3 regions of the Megasphaera sp. An286 genome follow, and region 1 is predicted to be linked to each of the others. Evidence: riboswitches for the same ligand, from Rfam matches in the RefSeq annotation. Region 1 holds a riboswitch; each other region holds the start of a gene.
The links. A riboswitch is a leader RNA that binds a small molecule or an ion and turns the genes downstream of it on or off. The one in region 1 is predicted to bind FMN.
Positions count from the first base shown of each region.

Region 1 (2,261 bases):
TCTGCACGCAGCACGGCGCGTCGTCGGTCCTCGTCGCCGACCACAATAAAATCTGGCAGGCCCGCAAGGCCTTTGCCGAGGCAGTCCGCGCCGAAAGTCTCATCGTCAGCAAAGAAGACGTCGTCGTCCCCGTCGACCAGGAACCGCTCCTGCTGGCGGAAATTCTCCGCCTGGCCGGCAAATACGGCCTGATCACCCGCATTGCCAGCCACGCCGGCGACGGCAACATCCATCTCAACATCTTAAAGCCCGACGATACGCCCTACGAAGACTGGGCCCGCCGGGTCGAACAAAACCAGCAGGAGCTGTACGCCTTCATCTACGCCCACGGCGGCCGCTTATCGGGCGAGCACGGCATCGGCTTTAAGCGGAAGCATTTGATGGAAGAATTTACCAATCCCGACGAGCTGGCCATGATGAAAGCTATCAAAAAAGCCCTGGACCCCAACAATATCCTCAATCCGGGCAAAATATTCGACATAGAATAGGCCTGTCCCAGCCCGGCCGGCCGCGGCGGCTCTTGCCAAGGATAGCCATTCTGTGTATAATGATTCATGTAGTCATATATCTTCAGGGCAGGGTGAAATTCCCGATCGGCGGTATAGTCCGCGAACGCTACGGCGTAGGAGCCATGTGCTCGTGATTTGGTGCAATTCCAAAACCGACAGTATAGTCTGGATGGAAGAAGATACGATGAAGCTGCCGCCGCGCAGCTTGTGTTGTGTTGACCAAAAAGCCCTGACGCTGCTGAACAGACCGTCAGGGCTTTATCATATTCAGGAGGTTTTATTGTGGCAAAGGAAAACAGAAAATTCAATACCGTAGAAGAAGCAATCGAAGAATTGCAAGCCGGGCACATCATCATCGTCACCGACGACCCGGATAGAGAAAATGAAGGCGACTTTATCTGCGCCGCCCAGTACTGCACGACAGAAAACATGAACTTCATGGCGACCCACGGCAAGGGCCTCATCTGCATGCCCATGAGCATCGAATACGCCCGTAAGCTCGGCCTGCCGCCGATGGTAAGCGACAATACGGACAATCACGAAACGGCCTTCACCGTCTCCATCGACCACGTCGATACGACGACGGGTATTTCCGCCGTAGAACGGGCGCTGACGGCCCGCAAATGCACGGAAGAAACGGCCCGTCCCGAAGACTTCCGCCGTCCCGGCCATAACTTCCCCTTGATCGCCAAGCGCGGCGGCGTCCTGGCCCGCAACGGCCATACGGAAGCGACGGTCGACCTCATGCGCCTTGCCGGACTGAAGCAAGTCGGCCTGTGCTGCGAAATCATGGCCGACGACGGCACGATGATGCAGACACCGCAGCTGTGGGAATTGGCCGACAAGTACAATTTAAAATTCATCACCATTCACGACCTGCAGAACTACTGCCGCCGCCACGACAAGCACGTCGTCCGCGAAGCCGTCGCTAAAATGCCGACGAAATTCGGCGAATTCAAGATTTACGGCTACGTCAACGACTTGACGGGCGAACACCACGTCGCCCTCGTCAAAGGCGACATCGGCGACGGCAAAAACCTGCTCTGCCGCGTCCACTCCGAATGCCTGACGGGCGACGTATTCGGTTCGTGCCGCTGCGACTGCGGCGAACAGCTGGCCGCCGCCATGACCCAGATCAACGCCGAAGGCCGGGGCATTCTCCTCTACATGCGCCAGGAAGGCCGGGGCATCGGCCTCATCAACAAGCTGAAGGCCTACGTCCTCCAGGAACAGGGCTACGACACCGTAGAAGCCAATGAAAAACTGGGCTTTGCGCCGGACCTGCGCGAATATTGGATAGGCGCTCAGATTCTGCAGGATTTGGGAGCCAAAGAACTGCGCCTGCTGACGAACAACCCGGAAAAAATCTACGGCCTCGAAGGCTTCGGCGTAGAAATCGTAGAACGCGTGCCGATTGAAATGAAGCCCCAGGAGTTCGACGAATTCTACTTGGAAACGAAAAAACATAAGATGGGACACATTCTCCCCCATTTGCGCTGATACGCGCCGATAAAGGGAGCCGCATCGGATTTCGCCGACGCGGCTCCTTTTCGTTACGCCCGTTGTTCCTTCAATATGAATTGATCCTTATGATATTCGATAAGGCCCTCTTTTTTCATCCGGCTCAGCTCTGCTGACATGGCGCTCCGGTCGACAGAGAGGAAATCGGCCAGCTGCTGCCGGTTAAAGGGCAGCGTAAACGACGGCGCTCCCTGCCGCAGCGCTTCTTCCGACAAATAAAACATGAGCTTC
Region 1 covers NZ_NFIY01000001.1:44,434-46,694, reverse strand. The annotation lists gene B5F80_RS00170 (FAD-binding oxidoreductase) at 1-488, shown strand, start outside; FMN riboswitch at 563-694, shown strand; gene B5F80_RS00165 (bifunctional 3,4-dihydroxy-2-butanone-4-phosphate synthase/GTP cyclohydrolase II) at 792-2,009, shown strand; gene B5F80_RS00160 (Crp/Fnr family transcriptional regulator) at 2,063-2,261, opposite strand, start outside.

Region 2 (2,261 bases), on a different contig from region 1:
GCTTGAGGTCGGCAATATCGCCGGCTCCGTAGGCGGCTACGATGCAGTTTGTCGGCACGGCCCCGCCGGCGACGCGCAGCGTCGATACCTGCGTGTCCAGCATGTCAGCCTTGATCTGATTCCACAAATCGTCACGGCTGCCGCCTTCCGTAATGGTCAGCGTCGTCAAGTCGATGCCTGCCGCCCGGTACCGGTCGGTGACCTCCATGTAATCGTAGCCGATGCCTTCGAGGACGCAGCGCCACATCGCCCCCTGGTCCGAGTCGAGTGTCAGGCCCGTGAAGGTACCGCGCACATGGGGGAAATCACCGTTGCCGCCCGTCAGGTAGGGAATGAACATCGCCCCGTCGCAGCCTGCTGGATGGCGTTCTGCTAATTTGTCCAGCTCGGCGTAGTATTCGTCGTCTTCGCGGCGGCAGACAGAGTCCTTAAACCAGCGCAGAGCCAGGCCGCCGGTCCGCACCATGCCCCAATAGAAATACGTCCCCGGCAAGGTGCCCGAATTGAAGATGAGGCCGCTTCCCGGCACGGACAATTCGGGGATGATGCCGTCCGTAGCGGCGCAGAACATAGCGCACGTGCCGGCTACGTCGACGGCCTTGCCCGCTTCCAGAATGCCGCTGCCCATCATGGATTCCATCGTATCGCCGGCGCCGGCGCAGATGGGAATGCCGGCGGGAAAGCCCGTTTCCAGGGCGTCGGCTTCGCAGAGACGGCCAATAATGTCCCAGGGCTTGACGATGCGCGGCATGTATTTCTTGTCGATGCCCAGGATGCGAAGCTGCTCATCGGACCACTCCTTGGTCACGACGTTGTAGCCCAGGCCCCAGCCGGACATAGCGCCCCAGTCGATAAAGGCGTCTTCTCCCTGCAATCCGGCCAGATGCATGAGGACGTACGGGCAGTTGTGGACGAACTTGACGCCCTTTTCCTTAAAGGCCGGAATATGCTTCATGAACCAGCGGGCAAACATGGCCGGGAACATGACGTTCGGCTCGGCGTTGCCCGTTTCGGCCGCCCAGATATCCAGCTTCAAGGCCTTCAGCCCTTCTACGTCGTCGGCCGTGCGGCTGTCCAGATAATTGACGTACGGCGTCACGGCGTTTCCTTCGGCGTCGATGCCGGCAATGCCGCAGATGATGCCGTCGCCCATGATAGCCCGCACCGCCGCCGGGGAAATCCCCTTTTCTTCCAGCTGGCGGCTGCACGACGCCATGCACTGCTTGATGAGGCGGTAATATTCGTCTACGTCCATCTGCACCCAGCCGGGATGAGGATAATACAGCGTCGTCTTGGCCGTATCCATAGCTACGCATTCCATGTCCTCGCTGTACACGGCGACCTTTACGCTCTGCGTCCCGGCGTCAAATCCCAAATAATATTTCTTTTCCATATCCATTACCTGCCCTTCTATCTTGCGGCAAATCAAAAAAAGGCCGGAATACATCCAGCCTTTTCGCACTTGAGAACGGCACGGCAAACACACCTGCGCCGCGCCCGAAGTCTTTTCTCATCCAGACTATACTGTCGGTCCCGGAATTTCGCCGGGTCAGCTCCCTCAGGAGGTTGCGGACTGTCACCGCCGGTCAGGACTCTGAAAGGATTTCCCTTTCTCACCTTGCCTCAAAGACTAAATATATTAATGTAAATATATTATGTATTTTTTACATATATATCATACTACGATGGAATGAAAAAAACAAGTAAGACGACGGCAAAAGCAAAGCCCGCCCGGTGAAACGGCCTTGTCCAGACGCCGACGACCTATTCGCCGCGCTGCGCTCCATAGTGCTCCTGCAGATATGCTTCGCTAAATTCGATGAACCGTTCCAGCAGCGGCGACAAGAACTGGTTCTTTTTCCAGACCATGTAGCTTCCGTTTTCGATGAACGGCTTCATAGGGCGCATGCACAAGCCCGGCAAGACCGTGTCGAAGTCCAGCCCCAAGGCCAGGCCGACGCCGTTGTCCGTCAGGACCATCTTGTTGTATGCCGACAGATTCATGTACACGGCCAGGCGCACGTCGGACTGCCATCGCCCCAGCCAGGCTTCGACCTGATTTTTTACGGACAAGCGGGCCGGCATGATGAGGCGCTGCCCGGCCAGATCCTGCGGCTCGACGGCCTCCTTCGCCGCCATGGGATGATCCTGCCGCATCAGCACGGTCCAGCGGTCCTTGAGAGGCATGCGCAGGTAGCTGTACTTGCTCACGTCTACGGGCTCAATGAGTAGTCCGAAATCGAGGGTTCCCTGCTCGATGC
Region 2 covers NZ_NFIY01000005.1:24,462-26,722, forward strand. The annotation lists gene B5F80_RS03660 (FGGY family carbohydrate kinase) at 1-1,393, opposite strand, end outside; FMN riboswitch at 1,499-1,635, opposite strand; gene B5F80_RS03665 (LysR family transcriptional regulator) at 1,765-2,261, opposite strand, start outside.
Region 2: linked by a shared signal. The riboswitch ahead of B5F80_RS03660 (FGGY family carbohydrate kinase) and the one ahead of B5F80_RS00165 (bifunctional 3,4-dihydroxy-2-butanone-4-phosphate synthase/GTP cyclohydrolase II) in region 1 are both predicted to bind FMN.

Region 3 (2,261 bases), on a different contig from region 1:
CCATGTCCTTGGGAATGGAAATCGTAATGACCCGGGCGATGCCGTCGGCGGCGATGCGGGCGATATGGCCGACGCCGTCGATATGGCCGCTGACGATGTGGCCGCCCAGCCTGCCGCCGACCTGCATAGCCCGTTCCAAATTGACCTTCGAGCCGCTCTTGATGTCGCTCAGGGACGAACGGCGCATCGTTTCGTGCATGACGTCGGCCGTGAAGGACGAATCCGTCATGGAGGTCACCGTCAGGCAGACGCCGTTGACGGCGATGCTGTCGCCGAGCTGCGTCCCTTCCAGTACCTTACGGGCCTGAATCGTCAGCTTTATCGAGTCGGGACGGCGGTCCATCTGGCCGACGGTGCCCAATTCCTCAATGATGCCAGTGAACATAAGCTCCCTCCCTGTTCGCATTATACGCTGTAATCAAAATATTGCCGTCGTGCAGCTCGACCGAATCGTAAGACAGGGGCAGGCATTCGTCGAGGGAATCGACGCCGTGGCCGCCGACAGACGACAGGGCCTGTTCGCCGCCGATGACTTTGTCGCCGATAAAGGCGTATATCTTATCGACGAGCTTGTGGTCGAAGAAGGTTCCCTGAATCTTGCTGCCCCCTTCGACGAGGATGCTCTGCAACCCCTGCTTGTACAGCAAGTCCAGGGCGGCAGGCAAATCGATGTGGCGATCCTTGTTCAGCGGAGCCAGCAGGACGGTGACGCCCATGTTTTTCAATTCTCTCATCTTTTCTACCGGGCAGAGGGACGTCGTCACGACGATGGTCGGCGACGTCTTATCCGTCAGGACGAGGGAATTGAGGGGAATATGCCCCTGCGAATCCATGATGATGCGTACCGGCTGGTGCGGTTCGTCGTGGGCTTCGCGGCGGATGCGGCAGGTCAGCAGCGGATTGTCGAGCTTGACCGTATTGATGCCGACGAGGATGCCGTCGTAGATAGAGCGCAGGTAGTGGCCGTAATTGCGGGCCCATTGATTCGTAATCCACTGGGATTTTCCCGTCCGCGAGGCGATGCAGCCGTCGAGGCTCTGCGCTATTTTGACGGCGATAAACGGCTTCTGCACCATCATATTTTTAATGAATACTTCGTTCAGCTGAGCGGCTTCCTTGGAAAGCAGCCCGATTTCGACAGGTATGCCGGCCTGCCGGAGAATGGCCGCTCCCTTTCCCGCTACGAGAGGGTTGGGATCCAGCATGGCGATGACGACCTTGCCGACTCCCTTTTCCACGAGCGTGCGGGCGCAGGGCGGCGTCCGCCCGTAATGCGCGCAGGGTTCCAGCGTAACGTATACCGTCGCGCCCTTTGCCTTGTCGCCGGCTTCGCGCAGGGCCCATACTTCCGCATGGGGCGTGCCGGCCTGGCGATGGTAGCCCGTGCCGACGATTTCACCGTCTTTTACGATGACGCAGCCGACGGCCGGATTCGGCGTTGTATACCCTAAGGCCAGCTTTGCCAGCTCCAGGGCTTTTCTCATATAATCTACCGGTTCCAAATCTGTCATTCCTTTCCTGATAGATTTTGTTATAAAAAATAAAAAGGCTACGGGTATGGAAACCCAATAGCCTTTTGCGCACAACAAAAATAAACGAAACGTCGTCTTTTCCCATCCAGACTATACTGTCGGTACCGAAATCGCATCGGTTCAGCCCCGCTTACGCCAGGCTAGCGGACTATACCGCCGGTCAGGAATTGAAAGCTGCCCTTTCTCACCTTGCCCCAAAGACTATTATTCATATCCACCTATGATTTTAGCACATAAGGGATAGAAATACAAGTACAGACTTCTTACCGCAGCGCGGCGATGGCTGCAGCCCGGTCTGCCGCTCCAAATACGGCGCTTCCCGCAACGAGGAAGGTAGCGCCGGCTTCCTTGACCGCCTGTACTGTATCGGCGTTGACGCCGCCGTCTACTTCTACGACGGCTTCCGTGTTGCCGACGGAATCGAGCAGCGCCCTGGCTTCACGGATTTTATCCAGCGAATAAGGAATGAATTTCTGGCCGCCGAAACCGGGATTGACGCTCATGATGAGGATCATATCGAGCTGCGCCGCCACGCAGGATAAAGACGATACGGGCGTAGCCGGATTCAAGGCAACGCCGCACTTCATGCCGGCGCTGCGGATATGCTGCAGCGTGCTGTCCAGGTGAGGACACGCTTCCTGATGGACTGTAACGTACTGCACGCCGGCTTTTGCCAGGCCGTCTACGTATACGTCGGGATGTTCGACCATCAAATGGGCGTCGAAGGGA
Region 3 covers NZ_NFIY01000004.1:107,404-109,664, reverse strand. The annotation lists gene B5F80_RS03400 (riboflavin synthase) at 1-385, opposite strand, end outside; gene ribD (bifunctional diaminohydroxyphosphoribosylaminopyrimidine deaminase/5-amino-6-(5-phosphoribosylamino)uracil reductase RibD) at 366-1,502, opposite strand; FMN riboswitch at 1,602-1,738, opposite strand; gene rpe (ribulose-phosphate 3-epimerase) at 1,796-2,261, opposite strand, start outside.
Region 3: linked by a shared signal. The riboswitch ahead of ribD (bifunctional diaminohydroxyphosphoribosylaminopyrimidine deaminase/5-amino-6-(5-phosphoribosylamino)uracil reductase RibD) and the one ahead of B5F80_RS00165 (bifunctional 3,4-dihydroxy-2-butanone-4-phosphate synthase/GTP cyclohydrolase II) in region 1 are both predicted to bind FMN.